2 regions of the Clostridioides sp. LIBA-7602 genome follow, and region 1 is predicted to be linked to the other one. Evidence: a T-box and tRNA genes for the amino acid it is inferred to sense, from the RefSeq annotation. Region 1 holds a T-box; the other holds one or more tRNA genes.
The links. A T-box is a leader RNA that pairs with one kind of tRNA and senses whether it is charged. The one in region 1 lies ahead of ileS (isoleucine--tRNA ligase), so its partner is inferred to be a tRNA-Ile.

Region 1 (14,892 bases):
AGAAGTAGAAATAGAAAACACTTCAATAATTGCAAATAGTGTTAATAAGAAACAAAACATATTATTGGAAAATAAAAAGGTGAAAGCAATTGTATCAGAAGCTACTGATGTTTATGTTATTGGACAAAAAAATATAATAACTCCAGATATATCTCAGAATAAAAATTATAATATTATAAGATGTAATTATAGAGGGGTTAGAGCTTTTGAGAAAGAAGTGCGTATATCAAAAGAAGACAAAATAGAAGACATAATATTGCCAGAAAAAGTACGTTTAAGAACTTCTAGTATGAATTCTATAGATTTAGATGTAGAGTGGGATTTATCAAACTATTATAATGATTTAAATGAGAATACAGAATTTATTGTAATAGGTAAATTTAAAGAAGACGATTTAGATGAGAATAACATAATTGTAAACAATGATGTTATTCCTATTTTACATGTTTATGTTGCTAATAAAGAACCTATAGAGGATTTAAAAGTATCTTTCTTAAATTTTAAAAATGGTTATCTAGCTACACTAGAGTATAGTATGCCCTATAGTGCTAAAAAAGTGTTTGTAGAATATTCAGATGATGGTGTAAATTGGGTAAGTGAAGAGTTAGAAAATATTAGCAATCAGGTTATACTTGACTTTGAAGATTTTAAGTTACGATGTTTTAGGATAAAAGTAGAAGGTGGATTGAGAGAAGGATATTCAAATGTGTTTTTAAAGCCTGGATTTGTAATTGGAGGAGGAAATAATCAAATTACACCAGACGATGAACAAGAGGTTGATGATGATAGTGGTGACCGTGGAGGAGGAGGAAGAGATGACCCAGATAGAGATGACAATAAGGTTACCTCAGGTGGAAATAATAAAAATAATAATGATAATGGGCAAAATCCATTAGATTCTAATGAAGTCATAGAAGATAATGGTGAAGAAACAAATAGTAATCAACAAGATGAAAAAAGCGATAAGTCACATGAAAAATATACTGAAACAGATAAAAATGTACATAAAGAAATAAATGATGAAAATGTCAATAATAATAAAAATGACAACTTGATTGAGGAAAGTAGATTTAAAAATAGTTTAGAGCAAAGCTTAAAAGGAAGTTATAAGGAAAATAATGAATATTTCCAAAAAACATCTAAAGATAAAATAATATTAAGTAAAATAGAGGGCACTGAGATAGGTGATTCTAATGATAAACTAAAAACTGTTTCAAAATCATATGATAAGACTCAGAATTCTAAAAATGGGATTGTAATTGGAGTTGGACTCATAGTTTTGACCATGTTATTTTCAATGATAGTAGTAAATAAGGGCATTATAAAATATCTAGATAAATTTATAAGATTAAAAATGAATAAAAAAATACTTTAAAGAGACATAATTTTACTTAACAGAAGAATAAATAGGAGAAAAAAATGAATAAAAAAAATAGTATATTTGTTCTTATAACTTTATTAGTAATTATTTTTATAATTTTACCAAAAAAGAGTTTTTCACAAGAAGACAATTGTTTGGAGGATTTTAAAAATTGGATTGTAAAAAATGAAGATAATGAGGGAGACATAGTTTATACTCTTACATGTGATATGGTAATAGATGATTATTTTGATTTCAGCATCCCATATGGAACTAATATTACAATAGATACAAATCAGTACAAATTACTTGTAAAAAATAATGGTTATTTTGCCATTGAAGGAAATAAATTGGATATAGTTGGAGAAGGTGGAAGTGAAGGTGTAATACATGTAGAAAAAGGTGGGAAGTTAAAGATAGGAATAGATAATATAATTGCTTTAAATGGAACTGCTTTATATATAGAGAAAGATGCTGAATTAGATATAGCTACATACTATGGAAAAACTGGTAAAATACATGCAAGTGGAGAAAATGCAATAGGAATTTATTCAGAAAATGATATTAGAGTAGATTCTAAAATAATTGAAGTTAATGGAAAAGATGCTGTGGGTATTTACTGTAATGGAGAGGTGGAAATAGAGGATACATCAGTAATTGTTAATAAGAATAACCAACAAAATACAATAGCAAATAATACAAAAGGCGAATCAATTGTATCAAAAACTAAGAGTGTTTATATCATTGGTGATGGGAATGTAATAATGCCAGACATACCACAAGATGAAGATTATAATATTATAAGATGTAATCTTAGAGGCATTAGTGTATTTGAAGAGGAATTGATATTAACAAAAGATGATAAAATTGAGGACGTAGAACTTCCAAAAGAAGTAAGTCTAAAAACTTCGAGTGGAAAAATTGCAGATATAAATGTAGAGTGGGATTTATCAAATTACTATACTGATTTTAAAAAAAATTTAGAGTTTGTTATAAGAGGTAAATTTGATGAAAATTTTCTGAATGAAAAAAATATAGTATTAAATCAAGATGTCTTTCCAGTTATAAATATCTATATTAGAAATAAAGAGCCTATAAATAATTTAATTGTGTATTTTAGAAATCGGAAAAATGGTTATACAGCTGCTTTAGCCTATGATATGCCATATAATGCAAAAAAAGTATTTGTGGAGTATTCCGATGATGGTATAAACTGGATAAGTAGTGAATTAGAGTATATCACAGACCAAGTTGTAATTGATTTTGAAGATTTTAAGTTGCGATGCTTTAGAGTGAAAGTAGAAGGTGGATTAAGAGATGGGTATTCAAATATATTTTTAAAACCTGGATTTGTGTTAGGAGGAGGTAATAATCAAATCACACCAGATGATGAACAAGAAGATGAAGATGCTGGTGGTGACCGTGGAGGAGGAGGAAGAGATGACCCAGATAGAGAAGAAGATAATAATGGTAATCTAAATAGTGACAATAAAGATAAAGATGATAACCATAGTAATAATGATGGGAAAATTCCTAATACTCCAAATGATGATAATATAGAGTCTGGTTCTACGATAAATAAAAATCCTCCAAAAGACAAAGATGATAATAGTATAGCCAATGACAAAGAAAAAGACGATATTTTAAAAAATGAAAATGAGTTAAAAAATGAGGATAAATCTAACAAAAGTTTTATTTTAGAAAATGGGAATAAAGGCTTAAAGCAAAAGTCTGTATTTAGCACTAATAATCAGTCATATTTTTATAATAAAGATTTTTATAAAGATAATTTATATGTGAATAATAATCATCAATCAAAACTAAATAATCAAGTAAATGGTAATAACGAAAAGACAGATAAAACTAATACTAAATTATCAACTAAAAAATATAGCTTTGAGAAAGATATTTTCATTTTAATTGGAGTGTTAAGTTTAACCATGTTTTGCTCTATTTTGATTGTAAATCCTAGCACAAGAAAAAATATAATTAGATTCATACAAATAAAAAAATAATTTTTAGGAAGGTATTATTTATCAAATTATAAGTTTGTTAAGTGATACCTTTCATTATTATGAAAACTATATATTTTTATCAATAAAATGAGTATTATATATAATTTGACTAAATAGTATAAAAATAATAGAATATTGAAAAAAAATTGACAAATGAAGGTATAGGTATTAAAATATATTAAATATATACATAAAAAGTGATTTACTAACAAATAAATGAAATATATGCTAATAAATAGTTCAATTTGTGAAAATGTAAGATTTATAAAAAAATAAGGGAGGATATTATTATGAGAGCAATTTTAACAGTAATTGGAAAGGACAAACCAGGTATAGTAGCAGGAATTAGTGATGAGTTATACAAGCAAAATATTAACATAGTAGATATTTCACAAAAGATATTACAAGAGTATTTTACAATGATTATGATAGTTGATTTAGAGAAATCATTAAATTCTTTTGAGCAAACGGTTGAAGATTTAATAAATAGAGGAAAAGAATTATCAGTAGATGTAAAAATTCAAAGAGAAGAAATATTTAACTCAATGCATAATCTGTAAAAAACAGTAATCGGGAGGTGAGAATAGTGAATGTAGGAAATATACTTGAGACAATCAAAATGATAGATGAAGAACAATTAGATATAAGAACTATAACTATGGGGATTTCTTTATTAGATTGTATAGACCCTGATGGAGATAAAGCTAGAGAGAAGATATACAACAAGATTATGAATTCTGCTAAAGATTTAGTAAAAGTGGGAAAAGAAATAGAGCGTGAATATGGTATTCCAATTGTAAATAAGAGAGTATCAGTAACTCCAATATCTATTATTGCAGGTGCAACAGATGAAAGTGATTATGTAAAGTTTGCACAGACATTAGATAAAGCTGCAGAGGATTTAGGTATAGATTTTATAGGTGGATTCTCAGCATTGGTTCAAAAAGGATATACAAAAGGTGATAAGATATTAATTAAATCAATTCCAAAAGCTTTGGCAAGCACAAACAAGGTATGTGCCTCAGTGAATGTAGGCTCTACAAGATGTGGTATAAACATGGATGCAGTAAGAGAAATGGGAGAAATTATAAAAGAAACTGCAGAATTAACGAAAGATGCAAAGGGATTTGGTTGTGCAAAACTAGTAGTATTCTGTAATGCGGTTGAAGATAATCCCTTTATGGCAGGGGCTTTCCATGGTGTTGGTGAAGCTGATAGAATAATAAATGTTGGTGTAAGTGGTCCTGGTGTTGTAAAAAGAGCTTTAGAAAAAGTAAAAGGAGAACCATTTGATGTTGTAGCAGAGACAGTTAAGAAGACTGCATTTAAAATCACAAGAGTTGGTCAATTGGTAGCAAAAGAAGCCTCTAGTAGGTTGGATGTACCATTTGGAATAATAGACTTATCACTAGCTCCTACACCTGCTATTGGAGACTCAGTAGCAAATATATTAGAAGAAATGGGTCTTGAAGTTGTTGGTACTCATGGTACTACAGCAGCGTTGGCTCTTTTAAATGATGCTGTTAAAAAAGGTGGAGTTATGGCTTGTTCACATGTTGGAGGACTTAGTGGTGCATTTATACCAGTATCAGAAGATGCGGGAATGATTGATGCTGTTATTAAAGGTGCTTTAAGTATAGATAAGCTTGAGGCAATGACTGCTATTTGTTCTGTAGGTCTTGATATGATAGCTGTGCCAGGAAGTACTACAGCAGGTACACTTGGAGCTATGATAGCTGACGAGGCAGCAATAGGTATGATTAATAATAAGACTACAGCTGTTAGAATTATACCAGCTCCAGGATGTGATGTAGGTGACATGGTAGAGTTTGGTGGTCTTTTAGGACGAGCACCAGTAATGCCTATAAATACAAATTCGTCTGAGTTATTTACTCAAAGAGGAGGAAGAATTCCAGCTCCTATACATTCATTTAAAAATTAAGTATATTTACATATAGTAATATTTAGATAGAGATTTATATGACAGAATCAAATACATCTAGATATTATAATTAAAAGAATAAGTTTAAAGTTTATATGTTAAGATTGTTATAATAGTAAAGCGATATACAACCTTGTAAAAAAGTTGTATATCGCTTTTATTTTGATACTATCTAATTAATATAAAATTTTTTATGTATTTTAAACGTTATGTTATTCAATAGTAATTATACTAATTTTTCTGTTCAATATATCAACCAAATAAAAAACTAAATAAAAATAAAAAACTAAATAAAAATAAAAAAATAAAAATTTATCTAAATATTCAACACACATAATAATAAATATAAATAAAAAATAAAACGCTTGCAATTAATAAAATTGCTACAATATAAAACTCTACTGTTTAAAATATCAATTTAAAATATAAATTTATAAATCTTATAAATCTTAAGCAATTTCTTCTTCTACATCAGTGCCACGTATTTTGTCAGCAGTAAGAACCTTAAAGGTACTGAATATTTTTGAGCCTACAAATCCTGCAATTACATTAAATAAAGCACATAGTGTAGCTGTTATAAGAACTTGATTAACTGGATTATAGGCAAACATTATGGCAAAACCAGCCACAGGTGTAGCTGTACCTGGTGTCATATTTACAAGGCCCATCAAAGCTACAATAATACCAGAAAAAGCTCCTCCAAAGAAATTAGTAGAATATATTGGTATTGGATTAGCTGAAATTATGTCTGATTGAGTCAGGGGTTCAATAGCAACAGATATAATGTCTTTCTTAGAACCTAACTTCAATCTTGCAAATAATGTTGAGTTCATAAAAGCTGAACCAAAAGCTCCTAATGCTCCTATTGCCATAGGAAGACCAGTAAGACCAATTATAGATGTAAGAGCCATTGAACTAAGTGGAGATGTTCCAACTACTGTTATTAGACCTCCCAATATAATTCCCATTATAATAGGGCTAATATTAGTAGCTTCTATTAGAACTTGTCCAATTTGTAATAGTGTACTATTAACTAATGGGTCTACATTTGAAGCTATAAAACGAGATAGTGGAGCACATAAAAGGATTACTACTACTAAATCTACTCCAGGTGGGACTTTTTTCTCTATAAACTTAATTAAGAAAGAAACAAAGTATCCAGCAACAAATCCAGATAATATAGAAAACTTTAAACAAGATAATCCTATTAAAACTGCATAAACTGGAGATACACCTAAAGCCAAAGGTACAAGTATAGCAGCAGCAACTCCACCAAGGCTACCATTAGCAGCACCAACACTTCTAAAAAACTCCATACCTAGAACATCACCAAGTAAAGAAAGGTTGAATGCCTCTACTAAGAAAGTAGCACATGCAGCATTTGCTAAGGCTCCCATAGCTTTCATACCATATGGAGCTTTGTAACTAAAGATTGTGAAACAACATAGAACCAATAAAAGTAAACCTGTTCCTAATAAAATTTCTGACATAAGAAAATCCTCCTTGTATTTTTTTTAGGACATAAACCTTTGTCGTGATAACGTTATCCTTGCGAATAAATGTTTAACTAAATCAGTATCAGCATGACAAAAGTTATTTTAAAGCTTAATTGGTTTTATATTGCATCTAAAAATAAAAATAACTATAAGAGTACATAAAGTAAGTTTAAGATATAAAATGTAAATTAAACTTATACTTTATAATATAATTATATATAAATAATGCAGTCTTGTATAGGAAGATTGATAAAAAATAAATTTAATATGAAAAAAACAATTATTAGTACATAAAATATTAGCATATAAAAAAGGAATAAACATTTTTTAGAAGAAGTATTTATTAATGAAAGAAATTTTATAGGGGGAGAGTTTTTGAAAAAGATTAAATATACCAGATTAGTGATACTTGGTATTCTTATATATTTAGTATTTAATATGTTAGCAATGATTATTAGCAAAAATGTAGATACCTTGGTGTTAAAAGTAGAAAAAGTTGATGCAAAGATTCATGTAGAAGGAACTATAGAAAAAGATGTAAATGACCAAAGTAATTATCTATCAGCATACATAAGTAAAGAAGATTCTAAGAACTTTGAAAAAAATCAAAATGTAGTAATTGAATATCGTGAGCAAAAAATAGATGCAAAAGTTTACAAAATATATAAAAATAATAATAAAATAATGCTAAAATTAAAAATAAGTAACCAAATTATTGCAAATCAGGATACAAGTGTCGAAGAATTTGATATAATATATAATCAGATGGAATGTTTAAAAATACCTAAAACTTCTATAAAAACAAAAGACAATAAACGTGGTGTATATGTGATTGATGAACAATCACAAAGTGTAAAATTTGTCATATTAGAAGGAATAACTTATGAAAATGAATCTTCTGTATTTGTGGACTATTATAAAAATGACATAAATGGGGTGACAAGTGTTAATCTATATGACAAAATAATTTTAAGACCTAATTGTATAAACACAAATATAAGGATAAAGTAGGTGATAATAATGGGTTCTATTAAAGATAATTTATCTGAGATAAAAAGTAAGATTGACAAAGCTGCAAAAAAAGTAAATAGACAGAGTGAAGAAATAACCCTTTTAGCAGTCACAAAAACTGTTGATGTAGATTTAGTTAATGAGGCAATGAATGAAGGCATTACTTCTGTTGGTGAAAATAAACCACAAGAATTAGCCAGAAAGTACGATATTATAGGTGACAAATTAAACTGGCACTTGATAGGGACTTTGCAAACAAATAAAGTTAAGTACATAATAGATAAAGTTTGTATGATACATTCTTTAGATAGAATTGCATTATGTGAAGAGATTCAAAAACGTGCAGAGCAAATAAATAGAGAAATAGATTGCTTAGTACAAGTGAATATATCTAAAGAAGAATCTAAGCATGGACTTGATAAAGAAGAAGTTGTAGGTTTTGTCAAAAAAGTGTCAGAAAAATATAAAAATATAAAAATAAAAGGTCTAATGACAATGGCACCTTTTGTAGAAGATGAAAATGAAATAAGAGGTGTATTCAAAGGTCTTAAAGATTTATCAACACGAATAAAAGAGCTAAACATACCTAATGTAGGAATGGACGTTTTGTCAATGGGAATGAGTCACGATTATGAGATTGCTATAGAGGAAGGGGCTACCATTGTTAGGGTTGGAACATCAATCTTTGGAGAAAGAAACTACAATAAAAAATAATTACTCAAATCTGAATAAATTCTAAGGAGGAAGTTAATAATGTCAAATGGAATAATATCTAAATTTAAGAACTGGATAGTTGATGAAGAAGAAGATTACATTGAAGAAGAATATGAAGGTGGGATGGACGATATAGTTCAAGAAGAAGAAATAAATAGTGGCTTTAGTACTGCAAAAGCAAATAAAATTGTAAATTTACATACAACGAGTCAAATGAAAGTTGTAATAGTTGAACCTAAAGTTTATGATGAAGCTGCAACTATAGCAGACCATCTAAAACAAAGAAGGGCAGTTATAGTGAATTTGGAAGGATTGACTAATTCTGAAGTTCGTAAATCTATATTTAACTTTATGAATGGGGCAGTTTATGTTTTAGATGGAAGTATACAAAAGGTTTCTAAATCAATATTTATACTAGCTCCTAACAATGTGGATATAGATGCAAATATGAAAAAAGAATTAGAAAGTAAAGCATTCTTCCCTTGGCAAAATAAATAGTAAAAAGGCGGTTAATATATGGGAACAATAAGAATTGCACTTTATTATCTTTTGGATATAATAGCATGGATGATAGTTATAAAAAGCTTGATGACTTGGTTTCCAAATGGAAGACAAAGCAAAATTTTCGAGATTTTAGAAAACCTTACAGAGCCAATAGAAGGACCAATAAGGTCTATAATGTATAGATATACAAATGGACCTATAGATTTTTCTCCTTTAATTGCGATAGTATTATTGATGTTCCTAAGACAATTAGTGTTGGTTATATTCTAAGGTGATAGAAATGGATAAATTAAAATTAACAAATCACATAAAGGATATAGACTTGAAAAATAAAATGTTTAAAGTAATAGACAAGGCTAATAGTTGTATAAAAAACTATGATGTTAAGTTTACTGAGTTTCTTAAACCATATGAAGTGAAAAATGCTGTAGCTATATTGAATTCAACAAATGAAATAAAATACAGTGTGGATGGAGGTTATGAACAAGCTGAAAGAAGCACTGTATTTATTTATCCATTTTACATGGAATATGAAGATATAGAGGATACTCTTAGATTTTTACAGATAGAAGGGAATTTCAAATTTAAAAATATATCTCATAAAGATTATTTAGGAGCAATTATGAGTCTAGGTATAAAAAGAGAAAAAATTGGAGATATAATTATACATGATAGCTTTTGTCAAGTAATTGTAAGTAGTGATATTTGCGATTTTATAATCGTGAATTTGGAGAAAGTTTCAAGAAATAATGTAATTGTAAAGGAAATTTCCAGAGAAAACATTGTTAATAGTTCTTCAAAATATAAGGAAGTATCATTTACAGTATCTTCAGATAGGTTAGATTGTGTCATAAGTGGTCTTTACAATATATCTAGACAAGATAGTGCAAAATACATAAATGGAGAAAAAGTCCATGTCAATTATGAAAAGATAACTTCAACGTCTAAAATAGTTAAAAATGATGATTTGATTTCTATTAGAGGCAAAGGAAGAGCTAATGTAACGCAAATAGGAGATATTACTAAAAAAGGTAAAATAAAAGTTCAAGCAAGATTAATTGTATAAGGACTAATTTAAATTATAGCTGGGAGGAAATGTAATGCTAACTCCAATTGAGATAGAAAATAAAGAGTTTAAAAAAGGTTTAAGAGGATATAGAGACGAAGAGGTTGATGAGTTTTTAGATATCATCAAAGAAGACTATGAATCTCTATGTAGAGAAAATACAGCTCTTAAAGAAAAATTAGGATTATATCAAGACCAAGTAAATAAGTATGAAAATATTGAAGAAACATTAAAAGCTACTCTAATAACTGCTCAAAGTGCAGCAGAAGACACTTGTAGCGCGGCTAATAAAAAAGCTAAAATAATTGTTGAAGAGGCAGATTTAAAAGCTAGACAAATTATAGAACAAGCCAATAATCGTGTTATAGAAATAAGAAAAGAGTATGATGCTTTAGTTAAAGAATTTAAGATATTTAGAAATAAATTTAAGTCATTATTAGAAGATGAAATAAGAAGTGTTGATGAGATTTTTTATGATGTAGATGAAAAATGTGTAAATGCATTTGAAGGAACAACAGTGTATAATTATAGTAATGATGAAGCTGCTACAACTCTAGAATAAGCCTATAATTTATTTGATTTTAGGTGAAATTGTTGTGGAAGTTTGAGAAATCTATAACAAAAACTAAAAATAGGATAAAAATGTAAGAAAAATAGAAATTATTATATTTTTCAAAAATATATTGACTATTCAAATTATTTGTTATAGAATTTCATATAAACACAGATAAATTTTTAAAAGCGTTGATGGAGACAATTATCTTTAGATAATTTTACAGAGAATTGGGTATGCTGAGAACCAATGAATTTATAAAGATAAAAATCACTCTTGAGCTGCAGGCTGAACGATTAAATTCTATTAAGCTGTGCCGGTTAGTACCGTTATACTATTAGAGTGTTATGTGTGGATAGCATTAAGTTCACATATAGAATTAGGGTGGTAACGCGATTTATAACTCGTCCCTTTGTTTAAAGGGGGCGAGTTTTTTAGTATTTAAATTTATGTGAAAGAATAAAAAATTTTGGAATTATAATATTTATAGGAAAGGGTGATTTACATGGCGAAATTTAAGCCATTAGTGGACAGTTCAGTAAAACAAGCAGAAGCACAAGTTTTTGATTATTGGAAAGATATAAATATACTTGAAAAAACTTTAGAAAAAGGGGAAAATGACCCAAGTTTCGTATTCTATGAGGGACCTCCTACAGCCAATGGAAATCCTGGAGTACACCACGTTTTATCTAGAACACTTAAAGATTCAGTTTGTAGATATAAAACAATGTCTGGTTATCAAGTAAAGAGAAAAGCTGGTTGGGATACACATGGATTACCAGTTGAAATACAAGTAGAGAAAGAATTAGGTCTTACTAGTAAGCAACAAATAGAAGAGTATGGAATAGCTGAGTTCAACCAAAAATGTAGAGAATCAGTTTTCTCATTTGAAAAACAATGGAGAATAATGACTGAGAGAATGGCTTATGAAGTTGATTTAGATAATCCATATATAACTTTAGACAATAACTATATAGAGTCTGTATGGTGGATACTTAATAAATTCAACAAAGAAGGATATATCTATGAAGGGCATAAAATACTTCCTTATTGCCCAAGATGTGGAACTGGTCTTGCTAGTCATGAGGTTGCACAAGGATATAAAGAAGTAAAAACTAATACAGTTATAGCTAAATTTAAGAAAAAAGATGCTGATGAATATTTCCTAGCATGGACAACAACTCCCTGGACTTTACCATCAAATGTTTCATTAACAGTAAATGCTGACGTTGATTACTTAAAAGTTAAGAAAGGTGACGAGGTATATTATGTATCTAAACCTCTAGCTAATAAAGTACTAGGTGAAGACTATGAAGTTTTAGAAGAAATGAAAGGTAAAGACTTAGAAGGATTAGAATATGAGCAATTAATGCCTTTTGTAGAAGTTGACAAAAAAGCATTTTTCATTACAGTAGGAGATTATGTAACTACTGAAGATGGTACTGGAATAGTTCATACAGCACCAGCATTTGGTGAAGATGACTATAACACAGGTAAGAGATATGATTTACCAGTTGTACAACCAGTAGATGAAACTGGTAAATTTACAGCTACTCCTTGGGAAGGTAAATTTGTAATGGAAGATGGGCTAGATGTTGAAATAATAAAATGGCTAGCTTCTGAAAATAAGTTATATAGTAAAGAAAAAGTAGTTCATAATTATCCACATTGTTGGAGATGTCAAACTCCATTAGTATACTATGCAAAACCAAGCTGGTATATAGAGATGACTAAACTTAAAGATAAATTAATAGAAAATAACAATGGCGTAAAATGGTTCCCAAGCTTTGTAGGTGAAAAGAGATTTGGAAACTGGTTAGAAAATCTAAATGATTGGGCAATATCAAGAACTAGATATTGGGGAACTCCACTTCCTATATGGAGATGTGAATGTGGTCATACAGATTCAGTAGGTTCAAGAGCTGAATTAGCTGAAAAAGCTATAGAAGATGTAAATCCAGAGACAGTTGAACTTCATAGACCATATGTAGATGATATACATTTAAAATGTGAAAAATGTGGAAAACCAATGACAAGAGTAACAGAAGTTATAGACTGTTGGTTTGATAGTGGGGCTATGCCATTTGCTCAACACCACTATCCATTTGAAAATAAAGAGAACTTTGACCAATTATTCCCAGCTGATTATATATCAGAAGGTATAGACCAAACTAGAGGTTGGTTCTACTCATTACTTGCAGTATCAACATTTGTATTAGGAAAAGCACCATATAAGAGTGTTTTAGTTCCAGACCTTGTACTTGATAAAGATGGAAAGAAAATGAGTAAATCAAGGGGAAATACAGTAAATCCAATGGAGTTATTTGACCAATATGGAGCAGATGCATTAAGATGGTATCTACTATATGTTTCTCCACCATGGACTCCAACTAAATTTGATATGGATGGATTAAAAGAAATACAAAGTAAATTTATAGGAACTATGAAGAATGTATATAACTTCTTCACTTTATATGCAAATACAGATGATATAAATCCAACTGAATTCTTTGTAGAATATAAAGATAGACCAGAACTTGATAGATGGATACTATCTAAGTTTAATAATTTAATGAAAGATGTAGAGGAAAATTTAGCTATATTTGAATTAAATAAGACTTTAAGAATGATACAAGATTTCATAAATGATGATTTATCTAACTGGTATATCAGACGTTCAAGAAGAAGATTCTGGGCAACTGAATTAACAGAAGATAAAAAAGCAGTGTACAATACAACTTATGAATTATTACATGGTCTTTGTAGAGCTATAGCTCCATTTGCACCATATATGTCAGAAGAAATGTACAGAAATCTGACAGGAGAAGTATCTGTTCACTTAGCTGAATATCCTAAGTTTAATGAAGAATTAATAGATGCTAAATTAGAAGAAAAAATGGATTTAGCTAAAAATCTAGTTACTCTAGGTAGAGCTTCAAGAGAAGTTGAAAGAATAAAAGTTCGTCAACCATTACAAAAAGTATTAGTAGATGGTAAGTTTGAAGATACAATAAGCGATGTAGTTGATTTAATAAAAGAAGAGCTTAATGTTAAAGAGGTAGTGTTCGCTAAGGACTTAGATGAGTACATGAACTTTAGTCTAAAACCAAACTTTAAGGAAGCAGGACCATTACTAGGGGCTAAGATGAATTTATTTGTGGGAGCATTAAATAAATTAAATGCACATGAAGCTGTTAATAAACTTGAAAATGGTGAAAGTTTAACAGTTGATTTAGATGGTGAAGCTTTTGAGTTTAATAAGGATTTAGTGTTAATAGGTATAACTGCTAAGGAAGGATTTAATGTATCTGTTGAAAACAATCTTTTTGTTATACTAGATACTAAGTTAACAGAAGCATTGGTTGATGAGGGTTATGCTAGAGAATTTATATCTAAAGTACAGCAATTAAGAAAATCTAATAACTTTGAAGTATTGGATAATATAGTAATAGATTACTGTGGTGATGATGAAATTGCTAAGGCTGTTGACCATTTTGATGAATATATCAAGTCTGAAACTTTAGCTTTAGAAATAAACAGAGTAGACGATAAGTCTCTAGAAGAACAAAACTTAAATGACCATATGACAGGTATAAAAGTCACAAAAAAATAAAAAGAATAGTTAGTTAATTAAAATCCCTATAGAAATTAGTTTATAAATTTCTATAGGGATTTTTTAATACAGTATAATTCTCTATTCAATAAAATGTTGAAATATTCCAAAACTTACAATAAATAAATCTGTATAAATCATATAAATTATTTATAGCATGTGATAGAATATTAGTGGATAAACGTTTAAGTGAGGATGAATAATATTTTAGAGTAAACTACTTCTGATAAATTTATTTATAAATTTATTGTGTGTAATGCAGGGTGGTTTATTTATTATGCAAAGGGGTGCGTTTTGATGTATGGTGAAAGTAAAAAGCTAAGTATTGATAATAACATATTTTTGCAATATGGTCTTATTATATTGGGGATGATTCTATCAACCTTAGGAATAAATTTATATCTAGCACCAGCCAAGTTATTAAGTGGAGGAGTAGCTGGAATTTGTGTTATATTATATAAACTATTTGGTATAAATCAAGGGATATCCAGTTTTTTGATGAATATACCTATATTTATCATAGCTAAAAGGTATTTTGATAATAAATTTTTGTTAATAAGTTTTGTTAATATGTTATTATTTTCTGTTGCACTTGGTTTAACACAAGATATTGCTAAA
Region 2 (14,892 bases), 1.4 Mb from region 1:
GGCAGAACAACTGGTACACCAGAGGTACGTCCATCCCGGTCCTCTCGTACTAAGGACAGGTCTTCTCAAATTTCCTACGCCTGCGACGGATAGGGACCGAACTGTCTCACGACGTTCTGAACCCAGCTCGCGTACCACTTTAATGGGCGAACAGCCCAACCCTTGGGACCTACTACAGCCCCAGGATGTGATGAGCCGACATCGAGGTGCCAAACCTCCCCGTCGATGTGGACTCTTGGGGGAGATAAGCCTGTTATCCCCAGGGTAGCTTTTATCCGTTGAGCGATGGCCCTTCCACGCAGAACCACCGGATCACTAAGTCCGATTTTCATCCTTGCTCGACCTGTATGTCTTGCAATCAAGCTCTCTTTTGCCTTTACACTCTACGTACGATTTCCGACCGTACTGAGAGAACCTTTGAGCGCCTCCGTTACCTTTTGGGAGGCGACCGCCCCAGTCAAACTGCCCACCTGACAGTGTCCCAAGACCAGATTCATGGCCTATGGTTAGAGTCCCAGTACTACAAGGGTGGTATCCCAAGGATGGCTCCGCCAAAACTGGCGTCCTGGTTTCAAAGCCTCCCACCTATCCTGTACATGTAGTACCAAGACCCAATGTCAAGCTACAGTAAAGCTCCATGGGGTCTTTCCGTCCTGTCGCAGGTATCCGGCATCTTCACCGGAATTACAATTTCACCGAGTCTGTTGTTGAGACAGTGCCCAAATCGTTACGCCTTTCGTGCGGGTCGGAACTTACCCGACAAGGAATTTCGCTACCTTAGGACCGTTATAGTTACGGCCGCCGTTTACTGGGGCTTAAGTTCACTGCTTCGATTGCTCTAACAGATCCCCTTAACCTTCCAGCACCGGGCAGGCGTCAGCTCCTATACATCGTCTTGCGACTTAGCAGAAACCTATGTTTTTGGTAAACAGTCGCTTGGGCCTATTCTCTGCGGCCACCGGATGGTGGCACCCCTTATCCCTAAGTTACGGGGTCATTTTGCCGAGTTCCTTAACAACAGTTCTCTCGCGGGCCTTAGGATACTCTCCTCACCCACCTGTGTCGGTTTGCGGTACGGGTACCTTTAACCTCGATAGAGACTTTTCTTGACAGTGTGAAATCAGCTACTTCGCTACTAAATTTCGCTCCCCATCACATCCCAGCATTATCAAAGCGGATTTACCTACTCTGACTGCCTCAATGCTTGGGCACACATAACCAACAGTGTGCTTAGCTTATCCTACTGTGTCATCCCATCTCTCAAACGGTTATCGGTAGTACAGGAATATCAACCTGTTGTCCATCACCTACGCCTTTCGGCCTCAGCTTAGGTCCCGACTAACCCAGGGCGGACGAACCTTCCCCTGGAAACCTTGGGTTTACGGCCTGTGGGATTCTCACCCACATCTCGCTACTCATGCCAACATTCTCACTCCCATACTGTCCACATGTCCTTACGGTCATGCTTCAACCCGTATGGGAAGCTCCCCTACCCATCATAATGATGCCGTAGCTTCGGTAGTAAGTTTTAGCCCCGGAAATCTTCGGCGCAGGATCACTCGACCAGTGAGCTATTACGCACTCTTTGAATGAGTGGCTGCTTCTAAGCCAACATCCTGGTTGTCTGTGCAATCCCACATCCTTTACCACTTAACTTACATTTAGGGACCTTAGCTGACGATCTGGGCTGTTGCCCTTTCGACTATGAATCTTATCACCCACAGTCTGACTCCCAAGTATAAGATGACGGCATTCGGAGTTTGATAGTCTTCGGTAGGTGCAATACCCCCTAGGACATTCAGTGCTCTACCTCCGTATCTCTCACCTTGAGGCTAGCCCTAAAGCTATTTCGGGGAGAACCAGCTATCTCCGGGCTCGATTGGAATTTCACCGCTACCCACAAGTCATCCCCGAGCTTTTCAACGCTCGTGGGTTCGGACCTCCACGAAATTTTACTTTCGCTTCATCCTGCTCATGGGTAGGTCGCCCGGTTTCGGGTCTACGTCAAGTAACTGAACGCTCAGTTAAAACTCGCTTTCGCTACGGCTCCACACCTTAAGTGCTTAACCTTGCTACTTAACGTAACTCGTTGGCCCGTTCTACAAAAAGTACGCGGTCACACAAGAAATGTGCTTCCACAGCTTGTAAGTGCAGGGTTTCAGGTTCTATTTCACTCCCCTCCCGGGGTTCTTTTCACCTTTCCCTCACGGTACTATACGCTATCGGTCACTAGGTAGTATTTAGCCTTGGAGGGTGGTCCCTCCTGCTTCCCACAGGGTTTCACGTGTCCCGTGGTACTCTGGATCATATCTAAAGTCTTCTCGTTTAACATACAGGACTATTACCTTCTGTGGTGGGTCTTTCCAAACCTCTTCAATTACGATACCTCTTCGTTATGATATGTCCGCAACCCCAATAAAGAAAACTTTATTGGTTTGGGCTATTCCGCGTTCGCTCGCCGCTACTTACGGAATCGAATTTCTTTCTCTTCCTTCAGGTACTTAGATGTTTCAGTTCCCTGAGTTCCCCTCATTAAGCTATGTATTCACTTAATGATACTTAGACATTACTCTAAGTGAGTTTCCTCATTCGGAAATCTTCGGATCAAAGTTTACGTGCAACTCCCCGAAGCTTATCGCAGCTTATCACGTCCTTCATCGGCTCCTAGTGCCAAGGCATCCGCCCTGCACCCTTAATAACTTGACCAGTTAAAAAGGTTTGATAGATTAAAGTCTATCAACTTGATAATTTTTAAAAGTTATCAGCTTTATATATTACAAATTAGATGTCATATCACTAAATATATATGCAGTTTTCAAAGTGCTAACGCACAGCGCCAACGGATAAATCCCGTTGCTTAAAGTGCTAACGCACAAGGCTTGTATAAAAATAAGCTTAAAGTGCATATAAGAGTCTACTAGATAAATCAAAGATTTAAGTAATATGCTCTTAAATGGTGGAGATGAGGAGAGTCGAACTCCTGACCCCTTGCTTGCAAGGCAAGTGCTCTCCCAACTGAGCTACACCCCCAAATATGAAGTTCATAAAGAACTTTCAAAATTAAACAGTAGGCAATTCTCCTTAGAAAGGAGGTGATCCAGCCGCACCTTCCGATACGGCTACCTTGTTACGACTTCACCCCAGTTATTGATTCCACCTTCGACGACTTCTTCCAAAAGGTTAGATAATCGGCTTCGGGCGTCTCCAACTCCCGTGGTGTGACGGGCGGTGTGTACAAGACCCGGGAACGCATTCACCGCAGCATTCTGATCTGCGATTACTAGTAACTCCAGCTTCATGTAGGCGAGTTTCAGCCTACAATCCGAACTGAGAGTAGCTTTAAGGGATTAGCTCCACCTTACGGCTTGGCAACCCTCTGTACTACCCATTGTAGCACGTGTGTAGCCCTAAGCATAAGGGGCATGATGATTTGACGTCATCCCCACCTTCCTCCAGGTTATCCCTGGCAGTCTCTCTAGAGTGCCCAACTTAATGATGGCAACTAAAGACAAGGGTTGCGCTCGTTGCGGGACTTAACCCAACATCTCACGACACGAGCTGACGACAACCATGCACCACCTGTCACCAATGTCCCCGAAGGGAAGTCTCCGATTAAGGAGATGTCATTGGGATGTCAAGCTTAGGTAAGGTTCTTCGCGTTGCTTCGAATTAAACCACATGCTCCGCTACTTGTGCGGGTCCCCGTCAATTCCTTTGAGTTTCACTCTTGCGAGCGTACTTCCCAGGCGGAGTACTTAATGCGTTAGCTGCGGCACCGAGGGGGGTAACCCCCGACACCTAGTACTCATCGTTTACAGCGTGGACTACCAGGGTATCTAATCCTGTTTGCTCCCCACGCTTTCGTGCCTCAGCGTCAGTTACAGTCCAGAGAGCCGCCTTCGCAACTGGTGTTCCTCCTAATATCTACGCATTTCACCGCTACACTAGGAATTCCACTCTCCTCTCCTGCACTCAAGTCTCCCAGTTTCAAGAGCTTACTACGGTTGAGCCGTAGCCTTTCACTCCTGACTTGAAAGACCGCCTACGCACCCTTTACGCCCAGTAAATCCGGATAACGCTAGCCCCCTACGTATTACCGCGGCTGCTGGCACGTAGTTAGCCGGGGCTTCCTCCTCAAGTACCGTCATTATCTTCCTTGAGGACAGAGTTTTACGACCCGAAGGCCTTCATCACTCACGCGGCGTTGCTGCATCAGGCTTTCGCCCATTGTGCAATATTCCCCACTGCTGCCTCCCGTAGGAGTTTGGACCGTGTCTCAGTTCCAATGTGGCCGATCACCCTCTCAGGTCGGCTACTGATCGTCGCCTTGGTAAGCCGTTACCTTACCAACTAGCTAATCAGACGCGGGTCCATCCTGTACTGGCTCACCTTTGATATTTAAGAGATGCCTCCCAAATATATTATCCCGTATTAGCATACCTTTCGGTATGTTATCCGTGTGTACAGGGTAGGTTACCCACGCGTTACTCACCCGTCCGCCGCTCTTTACCGAAGTAAATCGCTCAACTTGCATGTGTTAGGCACGCCGCCAGCGTTCATCCTGAGCCAGGATCAAACTCTCAAATAAAAGTTTATCAGGCTCAGATACTATTGTTATCAAAATATCTGGCTTTATGGTTTGTTTCTTGTTTTATAAATTAACCTACTGTTTAATTTTCAAAGTTCTTTATTGATATAGTTAGATGGTAGCGGTAATAGGAGTCGAACCTATGACCTTTCGGGTATGAACCGAACGCTCTAGCCAACTAAGCTATACCGCCGTATTTCTGGTGCCCAGAGGCGGAATCGAACCACCGACACGGGGATTTTCAGTCCCCTGCTCTACCGACTGAGCTATCTGGGCAAATGGTGGGCCTAGCTGGACTCGAACCAGCGACCTCACGCTTATCAGGCGTGCGCTCTAACCACCTGAGCTATAGGCCCTTTTCTTGGTCGAGGTGAAGGGACTCGAACCCCCGGCCCCATGGTCCCAAACCATGTGCGCTACCAAACTGCGCTACACCTCGAAATTTCATTTATTCTATTATACTACTCTAAAATCTACTTTTTTTCAAGTCCTTTTTATTTGGCAGGGGTGGAGGGACTCGAACCCCCGGCGCACGGTTTTGGAGACCGACGCTCTACCAACTGAGCTACACCCCTATGAAGAATAATGGACCTTCAGGGACTCGAACCCCAGACCTACCGGTTATGAGCCGGGCGCTCTAACCAACTGAGCTAAAGGTCCAAGTTGGTCGAGGTGAAGGGACTCGAACCCCCGGCCCCATGGTCCCAAACCATGTGCGCTACCAAACTGCGCTACACCTCGTTTTTAAATGGCGGAGAAGGAGGGATTCGAACCCTCGCACCGGTTACCCAGCCTAATCCCTTAGCAGGGGATCCTCTTGAGCCACTTGAGTACTTCTCCAAATTAATTCCTATTTATTTACTTGGCGGAGAGGGTGGGATTCGAACCCACGGCCCCTTTCGAAGTCACTGGTTTTCAAGACCAGCTCCTTAAACCACTCGGACACCTCTCCATTGGTGATCTATCCGCGACTCGAACGCGGGACACCCTGATTAAAAGTCAGGTGCTCTACCGACTGAGCTAATAGACCATATTTTTATTTGGCTGGGGATGCAGGACTCGAACCTACGCATACATGAGTCAAAGTCATGTGCCTTACCGACTTGGCTAATCCCCAATATATATGTGGTGAGCGCACAGGGATTCGAACCCCGGACACACGCCTTAGAAGGGCGTTGCTCTATCCAGCTGAGCTATGCACCCACGCTTTCTTTGGAGCGGGTGAAGGGGATCGAACCCTCACAGCTGGCTTGGAAGGCCAGAACTCTACCATTGAGCTACACCCGCATATTTAATTGATAATTGGTGGAGGATGGTGGATTCGAACCACCGAAGTCGATGACAACAGATTTACAGTCTGCCCCCTTTGGCCGCTCGGGAAATCCTCCGTATTAATTTTACATGGAGCTGGTGATAGGAATCGAACCTACAACCTGCTGATTACAAGTCAGCTGCTCTACCGTTGAGCCACACCAGCATTTTTTTGTTTTGGCGACCTGGAAGGGGTTCGAACCCTCGACCTCCAGCGTGACAGGCTGGCATTCTAACCAACTGAACTACCAGGCCGCAAATGGTGGGACCAACAGGGCTCGAACCTGTGACCCCCTGCTTGTAAGGCAGGTGCTCTCCCAGCTGAGCTATGATCCCACAAATGGTGACTCGTAGGGGAATTGAACCCCTGTTACCGCCGTGAAAGGGCGGTGTCTTAACCTCTTGACCAACGAGCCATATTGGCTCCAAGGGTGGGGCTCGAACCCACAGCCTACCGGTTAACAGCCGGTTGCTCCACCGTTGAGCTACCTTGGAATATCCAACGTGGCTATGTCCTACTCTCCCAGGCAGTTTCCCACCAAGTACCATCAGCGCTAGAGAACTTAACTTCTGTGTTCGGAATGGGAACAGGTGTATCTTCTCTGCTATTATAACCACATTTTTTTCTTGTTGCTAGGACAAGTATAATATTAACATTTTTTGTTATTTTTGTCAATACTTTTTTTAAACTTTTTTAGAGCTAACACTCTAAAAACTACACATATATTTTATTGAATGGACATCAAATAATTTGGTCAAGTCCTCGACCTATTAGTATCGATAAGCTAAATACATTGCTGCACTTACACCTTCGACCTATCAACCAGATAGTCTTTCTGGGGTCTTACCCTTGCGGTGGGAAATCTTATCTTGAAGTTGGCTTCGCGCTTAGATGCTTTCAGCGCTTATCCATTCCGTACATAGCTACCCAGCCATGCCCTTGGCAGAACAACTGGTACACCAGAGGTACGTCCATCCCGGTCCTCTCGTACTAAGGACAGGTCTTCTCAAATTTCCTACGCCTGCGACGGATAGGGACCGAACTGTCTCACGACGTTCTGAACCCAGCTCGCGTACCACTTTAATGGGCGAACAGCCCAACCCTTGGGACCTACTACAGCCCCAGGATGTGATGAGCCGACATCGAGGTGCCAAACCTCCCCGTCGATGTGGACTCTTGGGGGAGATAAGCCTGTTATCCCCAGGGTAGCTTTTATCCGTTGAGCGATGGCCCTTCCACGCAGAACCACCGGATCACTAAGTCCGATTTTCATCCTTGCTCGACCTGTATGTCTTGCAATCAAGCTCTCTTTTGCCTTTACACTCTACGTACGATTTCCGACCGTACTGAGAGAACCTTTGAGCGCCTCCGTTACCTTTTGGGAGGCGACCGCCCCAGTCAAACTGCCCACCTGACAGTGTCCCAAGACCAGATTCATGGCCTATGGTTAGAGTCCCAGTACTACAAGGGTGGTATCCCAAGGATGGCTCCGCCAAAACTGGCGTCCTGGTTTCAAAGCCTCCCACCTATCCTGTACATGTAGTACCAAGACCCAATGTCAAGCTACAGTAAAGCTCCATGGGGTCTTTCCGTCCTGTCGCAGGTATCCGGCATCTTCACCGGAATTACAATTTCACCGAGTCTGTTGTTGAGACAGTGCCCAAATCGTTACGCCTTTCGTGCGGGTCGGAACTTACCCGACAAGGAATTTCGCTACCTTAGGACCGTTATAGTTACGGCCGCCGTTTACTGGGGCTTAAGTTCACTGCTTCGATTGCTCTAACAGATCCCCTTAACCTTCCAGCACCGGGCAGGCGTCAGCTCCTATACATCGTCTTGCGACTTAGCAGAAACCTATGTTTTTGGTAAACAGTCGCTTGGGCCTATTCTCTGCGGCCACCGGATGGTGGCACCCCTTATCCCTAAGTTACGGGGTCATTTTGCCGAGTTCCTTAACAACAGTTCTCTCGCGGGCCTTAGGATACTCTCCTCACCCACCTGTGTCGGTTTGCGGTACGGGTACCTTTAACCTCGATAGAGACTTTTCTTGACAGTGTGAAATCAGCTACTTCGCTACTAAATTTCGCTCCCCATCACATCCCAGCATTATCAAAGCGGATTTACCTACTCTGACTGCCTCAATGCTTGGGCACACATAACCAACAGTGTGCTTAGCTTATCCTACTGTGTCATCCCATCTCTCAAACGGTTATCGGTAGTACAGGAATATCAACCTGTTGTCCATCACCTACGCCTTTCGGCCTCAGCTTAGGTCCCGACTAACCCAGGGCGGACGAACCTTCCCCTGGAAACCTTGGGTTTACGGCCTGTGGGATTCTCACCCACATCTCGCTACTCATGCCAACATTCTCACTCCCATACTGTCCACATGTCCTTACGGTCATGCTTCAACCCGTATGGGAAGCTCCCCTACCCATCATAATGATGCCGTAGCTTCGGTAGTAAGTTTTAGCCCCGGAAATCTTCGGCGCATGATCACTCGACCAGTGAGCTATTACGCACTCTTTGAATGAGTGGCTGCTTCTAAGCCAACATCCTGGTTGTCTGTGCAATCCCACATCCTTTACCACTTAACTTACATTTAGGGACCTTAGCTGACGATCTGGGCTGTTGCCCTTTCGACTATGAATCTTATCACCCACAGTCTGACTCCCAAGTATAAGATGACGGCATTCGGAGTTTGATAGTCTTCGGTAGGTGCAATACCCCCTAGGACATTCAGTGCTCTACCTCCGTATCTCTCACCTTGAGGCTAGCCCTAAAGCTATTTCGGGGAGAACCAGCTATCTCCGGGCTCGATTGGAATTTCACCGCTACCCACAAGTCATCCCCGAGCTTTTCAACGCTCGTGGGTTCGGACCTCCACGAAATTTTACTTTCGCTTCATCCTGCTCATGGGTAGGTCGCCCGGTTTCGGGTCTACGTCAAGTAACTGAACGCTCAGTTAAAACTCGCTTTCGCTACGGCTCCACACCTTAAGTGCTTAACCTTGCTACTTAACGTAACTCGTTGGCCCGTTCTACAAAAAGTACGCGGTCACACAAGAAATGTGCTTCCACAGCTTGTAAGTGCAGGGTTTCAGGTTCTATTTCACTCCCCTCCCGGGGTTCTTTTCACCTTTCCCTCACGGTACTATACGCTATCGGTCACTAGGTAGTATTTAGCCTTGGAGGGTGGTCCCTCCTGCTTCCCACAGGGTTTCACGTGTCCCGTGGTACTCTGGATCATATCTGAAGTCTTCTCGTTTAACATACAGGACTATTACCTTCTGTGGTGGGTCTTTCCAAACCTCTTCAATTACGATACCTCTTCGTTATGATATGTCCGCAACCCCAATAAAGAAAACTTTATTGGTTTGGGCTATTCCGCGTTCGCTCGCCGCTACTTACGGAATCGAATTTCTTTCTCTTCCTTCAGGTACTTAGATGTTTCAGTTCCCTGAGTTCCCCTCATTAAGCTATGTATTCACTTAATGATACTTAGACATTACTCTAAGTGAGTTTCCTCATTCGGAAATCTTCGGATCAAAGTTTACGTGCAACTCCCCGAAGCTTATCGCAGCTTATCACGTCCTTCATCGGCTCCTAGTGCCAAGGCATCCGCCCTGCACCCTTAATAACTTGACCAGTTAAAAAGGTTTGATAGATTAAAGTCTATCAACTTGATAATTTTTAAAAGTTATCAGCTTTATATATTACAAATTAGATGTCATATCACTAAATATATATGCAGTTTTCAAAGTGCTAGCGCACAGCGCCAACGGATAAATCCCGTTGCTTAAAGTGCTAACGCACAAGGCTTGTATAAAAATAAGCTTAAAGTGCAATGTAAGAGTCTACTAGATAAATCAAAGATTTAAGTAATATGCTCTTAAATGGTGGAGATGAGGAGAGTCGAACTCCTGACCCCTTGCTTGCAAGGCAAGTGCTCTCCCAACTGAGCTACACCCCCAAATATGAAGTTCATAAAGAACTTTCAAAATTAAACAGTAGGTAATTCTCCTTAGAAAGGAGGTGATCCAGCCGCACCTTCCGATACGGCTACCTTGTTACGACTTCACCCCAGTTATTGATTCCACCTTCGACGACTTCTTCCAAAAGGTTAGATAATCGGCTTCGGGCGTCTCCAACTCCCGTGGTGTGACGGGCGGTGTGTACAAGACCCGGGAACGCATTCACCGCAGCATTCTGATCTGCGATTACTAGTAACTCCAGCTTCATGTAGGCGAGTTTCAGCCTACAATCCGAACTGAGAGTAGCTTTAAGGGATTAGCTCCACCTTACGGCTTGGCAACCCTCTGTACTACCCATTGTAGCACGTGTGTAGCCCTAAGCATAAGGGGCATGATGATTTGACGTCATCCCCACCTTCCTCCAGGTTATCCCTGGCAGTCTCTCTAGAGTGCCCAACTTAATGATGGCAACTAAAGACAAGGGTTGCGCTCGTTGCGGGACTTAACCCAACATCTCACGACACGAGCTGACGACAACCATGCACCACCTGTCACCAATGTCCCCGAAGGGAACTCTCCGATTAAGGAGATGTCATTGGGATGTCAAGCTTAGGTAAGGTTCTTCGCGTTGCTTCGAATTAAACCACATGCTCCGCTACTTGTGCGGGTCCCCGTCAATTCCTTTGAGTTTCACTCTTGCGAGCGTACTTCCCAGGCGGAGTACTTAATGCGTTAGCTGCGGCACCGAGGGGGGTAACCCCCGACACCTAGTACTCATCGTTTACAGCGTGGACTACCAGGGTATCTAATCCTGTTTGCTCCCCACGCTTTCGTGCCTCAGCGTCAGTTACAGTCCAGAGAGCCGCCTTCGCAACTGGTGTTCCTCCTAATATCTACGCATTTCACCGCTACACTAGGAATTCCACTCTCCTCTCCTGCACTCAAGTCTCCCAGTTTCAAGAGCTTACTACGGTTGAGCCGTAGCCTTTCACTCCTGACTTGAAAGACCGCCTACGCACCCTTTACGCCCAGTAAATCCGGATAACGCTAGCCCCCTACGTATTACCGCGGCTGCTGGCACGTAGTTAGCCGGGGCTTCCTCCTCAAGTACCGTCATTATCTTCCTTGAGGACAGAGTTTTACGACCCGAAGGCCTTCATCACTCACGCGGCGTTGCTGCATCAGGCTTTCGCCCATTGTGCAATATTCCCCACTGCTGCCTCCCGTAGGAGTTTGGACCGTGTCTCAGTTCCAATGTGGCCGATCACCCTCTCAGGTCGGCTACTGATCGTCGCCTTGGTAAGCCGTTACCTTACCAACTAGCTAATCAGACGCGGGTCCATCCTGTACTGGCTCACCTTTGATATTTAAGAGATGCCTCTCAAATATGTTATCCCGTATTAGCATACCTTTCGGTATGTTATCCGTGTGTACAGGGTAGGTTACCCACGCGTTACTCACCCGTCCGCCGCTCTTTACCGAAGTAAATCGCTCAACTTGCATGTGTTAGGCACGCCGCCAGCGTTCATCCTGAGCCAGGATCAAACTCTCAAATAAAAGTTTATCAGGCTCAGATACTATTGTTATCAAAATATCTGGCTTTATGGTTTGTTTCTTGTTTATAAATTAACCTACTGTTTAATTTTCAAAGTTCTTTTGTCGTATTTTCGTGCTCCTTTTGGGCACTCATATATAATACCATCTATATGATTCCAAGTCAACGCTTTTTTAACTTTTATTTTAAATATTTTTTTGACAAGACAAAAATAGCCTATATTAATGCATTTTAACCGCTTTAATACAAGCTATTTACATATTCAGACCCATTTTTATAATACTTTTAACTTAGATATTTTTGTATTCCTATGTATATTGCCCATGCTATCTTCTCTTGATATGTTTCATCAGTCAAAAGTTTACATTCTTTTTCATTTGATAAAAAACCGCACTCTATTAATACTGATGGAATGTTATTTTCTTTTAAAAGATATATATCGTCTCTAGGTTTGACCTCTCTATTGTTTGTCTTATCTACTACTCTTTTAAGTTCCTCTTGAATACACTTTGATAATTCTTTACTATCTTGTTTGTCTTTAGGATAAAAAGTTTGAGCTCCATAGTATTTTGATTGTTCAAAGGCATTGAGATGTATAGAAACAAACATATTAGCATTAGAATTAGATATTATTTCTTTCCTATTTTTCAAATTCTCATTATACTTTTGTCTTGTCGTTTTGTTATTTTCCTCTTTGTAAAGACTACTATCATCTTCTCTAGTCAATATTACAAGACCTCCACTTGATTCTATAAGCTCTCTAAGCTTAAGTGTTATGGCTAAGTTAATATCCTTTTCAGATGTACTCTTATCCTTATTTAACGCCCCTGGGTCAATCCCTCCATGGCCAGCATCTAAAATTATTGTTTTATTTGTTACTGGCATATACTTAATAACATCTTCGGATATATTTTTCACTTCAAATATTGACACTATCACTAGACACACCATAACAAAACTGAAAATTATATGTTTTATGTACTTTCTCACAACATCACCCTGTATATGTATACTTACAAAAACACTATAATATTCCAGATATTAGTACAAACATTTAAATTTTACTTTTCTAATTATCAATTTCCATTTATTGTATTAACTTATTAGTATTGGCATATATAATTTACAATATCATATATTACTAACCCCTTTAATTTAACACTCTTATCTACTATTAGATAATAATTGATTTGGTAAAAGACTATATAAGTTACAATAACATAATCTATGAATTATACTAATTAATATATATTCATAGATTATGCTGTTAAAGAATACAAAAATTTTAATTACAAATTTATAAAATTCTATACTACTTTCATTAACAATACCATTATATAAATAAATTTAATACTTTATCGTTATATTAAATAAATAAAAAAGGATGCTTTCCCTACAGAAAAACATCCTAATAAAACATCTTATTATTTCATTGTATATAAATCTTAATTTAAACCCAACATTTTTAACATACCAATACTTTTCAAATAAAAATATATAAGGTATTTTGCTTTTCCAAAAAAATAAGTAATTATCTTTTTGAGAATTGTGGAGCTCTTCTTGCTGCTTTTAATCCGTATTTCTTTCTTTCCTTCATTCTTGCATCTCTAGTTAAGAAACCTTCTTTCTTTAAAGCAGGTCTTAAATCTAAATCAGCTTTTAATAAAGCTCTAGATATACCATGTCTTATAGCTCCAGCTTGTCCAGTGAATCCTCCACCTTCAACTTTTACTATAACATCATATTTATTTTCATTTCCAGTTAAAACTAATGGTTGTTTAACATCTCTTATTAATGTTTCATAGTTAAAATAATTTTCTAATGCTCTTCCATTTACTAATATATTTCCTTCACCTGCAACTAGTCTTACTCTAGCAACAGAACTTTTTCTTCTTCCAGTTCCATAATATTGAACGTTAGCCATTATAAACTCCTCCTTTCACCTATTAATCTTACTTAAAGTTTAAAACTTCTGGATTTTGAGCTGCATGAGTGTGTTCAGCACCTGCGAATACTCTTAATCTAGTCATCATTCTGCTTCTTAATTTGTTCTTAGGTAACATACCACTTACAGCATGTGCTATAACTTCTTCTGGTTTCTTATCCATCATATCTCTGTAAGATATTTCTTTTAATCCACCTACATAACCAGTATGGTATCTGTAATATTTTTGATCTAATTTCTTACCACTTAAAACTATCTTTCCTGCATTTACTACAACAACAAAATCTCCACCATCAACGTGAGGAGTAAATGTTGGTTTATGTTTACCTCTCAATACTGTCGCTATTTCTGTTGCTAAACGACCTAGTGTTTTACCTTCAGCGTCAACTAAGTACCATTTTCTTTGTACATCAGCTGGCTTAGCTATATAACTTTTCATAACTGTCCCTCCTTAACTATTTCTCATAAAATTTTTTTACCGTTTATGTCAAGTCCGGGGCAAGTGGACTTATTAACACATTCTCATATATTTTAATACATGTAGCCTGGTGTGTCAAGTTAATAATGAACTTTTTTAAGAAATAATCCTTGTGCTGGAGCTGTATGTCCACATTTTGACCTAGTTTTAGATTCTATTATCTCTAAAAATGACTCATTAATTCTACCACGTCCTATATCAATAAGTGTTCCAACAATAATTCTTACCATATTATATAAAAATCCATTACCACTAATTTCTATGACAATCAAGTCGTCTTTTTTATTGATATCAATATCATATATAGTTCTAATTGTATCTTTTACAGATGAACCAGAACTCATAAAACCTTTAAAATCATGTGTTCCTAAAATACTTTTTGACTCTAAACACATTTTGTCAAAATCAAGTTCATATTTTACTTGATACGATATATCACTAAGTATCGGATTTCTAAACTTGCTATTATATATTAGATATTTATATGTTTTACCTTTTGCACTATACCTTGAATGGAAATCTTCGTTAACTTCACATGCTTTTATAATTGATATATCCTTTGGTAGTTTAGCATTTAAAGCCATTGGTATACTTTCTACATTTATGTCTGAATTAATTTTAAAATTTGCAATTTGACCAATAGCATGAACTCCTGAATCAGTTCTACCTGACCCTACAAGTTTGACTTCTTCTCTTGTTATATCATATATAGCCTTTTCTATTGTACCCTGTATTCCTAAAGAATCAGGTTGTTTTTGCCATCCACAATAATTACTGCCATTATATTGGATTGTAATTTTTATATTTCTCATACTTTACCTCGTTTATATCTATGTTTCTATTAAATTGCTATAAATCTAGTAGCTATAATAACTCCTAAATAAACAACTTGGAATACACATGCTATATAGTCTCCCTTTGTTATGACAGACTCTCTCATTTTAGTTCTATTGTGTCCACCTCTATAACACCTAGCTTCCATAGCCATAGCTAATTCATCAGCTCTTCTAAATGCACTCACAAATAATGGCACCAAAAGAG

Region 2: it has a tRNA-Ile gene. The T-box ahead of ileS (isoleucine--tRNA ligase) is inferred to sense a tRNA for this amino acid. The anticodon was not compared.

What each region holds. Positions count from the first base shown of each region.
Region 1 covers NZ_CP196991.1:3,041,825-3,056,716, reverse strand. The annotation lists gene ACTG45_RS14580 (hypothetical protein) at 1-1,375, shown strand, start outside; gene ACTG45_RS14575 (hypothetical protein) at 1,420-3,375, shown strand; gene ACTG45_RS14570 (ACT domain-containing protein) at 3,666-3,935, shown strand; gene ACTG45_RS14565 (DUF711 family protein) at 3,962-5,317, shown strand; gene ACTG45_RS14560 (PTS sugar transporter subunit IIC) at 5,767-6,807, opposite strand; gene ACTG45_RS14555 (biotin/lipoyl attachment domain-containing protein) at 7,189-7,824, shown strand; gene ACTG45_RS14550 (YggS family pyridoxal phosphate-dependent enzyme) at 7,834-8,538, shown strand; gene ACTG45_RS14545 (cell division protein SepF) at 8,578-9,036, shown strand; gene ACTG45_RS14540 (YggT family protein) at 9,055-9,312, shown strand; gene ACTG45_RS14535 (YlmH family RNA-binding protein) at 9,323-10,108, shown strand; gene ACTG45_RS14530 (DivIVA domain-containing protein) at 10,143-10,670, shown strand; T-box leader at 10,844-11,076, shown strand; gene ileS (isoleucine--tRNA ligase) at 11,167-14,274, shown strand; gene ACTG45_RS14520 (YitT family protein) at 14,572-14,892, shown strand, end outside.
Region 2 covers NZ_CP196991.1:125,255-140,146, reverse strand. The annotation lists rRNA gene ACTG45_RS00985 (23S ribosomal RNA) at 1-2,706, opposite strand, end outside; tRNA gene ACTG45_RS00980 (tRNA-Ala) at 2,955-3,030, opposite strand; rRNA gene ACTG45_RS00975 (16S ribosomal RNA) at 3,086-4,588, opposite strand; tRNA gene ACTG45_RS00970 (tRNA-Met) at 4,705-4,781, opposite strand; tRNA gene ACTG45_RS00965 (tRNA-Phe) at 4,789-4,864, opposite strand; tRNA gene ACTG45_RS00960 (tRNA-Ile) at 4,868-4,944, opposite strand; tRNA gene ACTG45_RS00955 (tRNA-Pro) at 4,951-5,027, opposite strand; tRNA gene ACTG45_RS00950 (tRNA-Trp) at 5,088-5,163, opposite strand; tRNA gene ACTG45_RS00945 (tRNA-Ile) at 5,175-5,248, opposite strand; tRNA gene ACTG45_RS00940 (tRNA-Pro) at 5,253-5,329, opposite strand; tRNA gene ACTG45_RS00935 (tRNA-Ser) at 5,338-5,428, opposite strand; tRNA gene ACTG45_RS00930 (tRNA-Ser) at 5,452-5,540, opposite strand; tRNA gene ACTG45_RS00925 (tRNA-Lys) at 5,543-5,618, opposite strand; tRNA gene ACTG45_RS00920 (tRNA-Gln) at 5,630-5,705, opposite strand; tRNA gene ACTG45_RS00915 (tRNA-Arg) at 5,715-5,791, opposite strand; tRNA gene ACTG45_RS00910 (tRNA-Gly) at 5,802-5,875, opposite strand; tRNA gene ACTG45_RS00905 (tRNA-Tyr) at 5,892-5,976, opposite strand; tRNA gene ACTG45_RS00900 (tRNA-Thr) at 5,991-6,065, opposite strand; tRNA gene ACTG45_RS00895 (tRNA-Asp) at 6,078-6,154, opposite strand; tRNA gene ACTG45_RS00890 (tRNA-Val) at 6,160-6,235, opposite strand; tRNA gene ACTG45_RS00885 (tRNA-Glu) at 6,241-6,315, opposite strand; tRNA gene ACTG45_RS00880 (tRNA-Asn) at 6,320-6,394, opposite strand; rRNA gene rrf (5S ribosomal RNA) at 6,402-6,518, opposite strand; rRNA gene ACTG45_RS00870 (23S ribosomal RNA) at 6,651-9,547, opposite strand; tRNA gene ACTG45_RS00865 (tRNA-Ala) at 9,797-9,872, opposite strand; rRNA gene ACTG45_RS00860 (16S ribosomal RNA) at 9,928-11,430, opposite strand; gene cwlD (N-acetylmuramoyl-L-alanine amidase CwlD) at 11,714-12,418, opposite strand; gene rpsI (30S ribosomal protein S9) at 12,960-13,352, opposite strand; gene rplM (50S ribosomal protein L13) at 13,381-13,812, opposite strand; gene truA (tRNA pseudouridine(38-40) synthase TruA) at 13,932-14,663, opposite strand; gene ACTG45_RS00835 (energy-coupling factor transporter transmembrane component T family protein) at 14,693-14,892, opposite strand, start outside.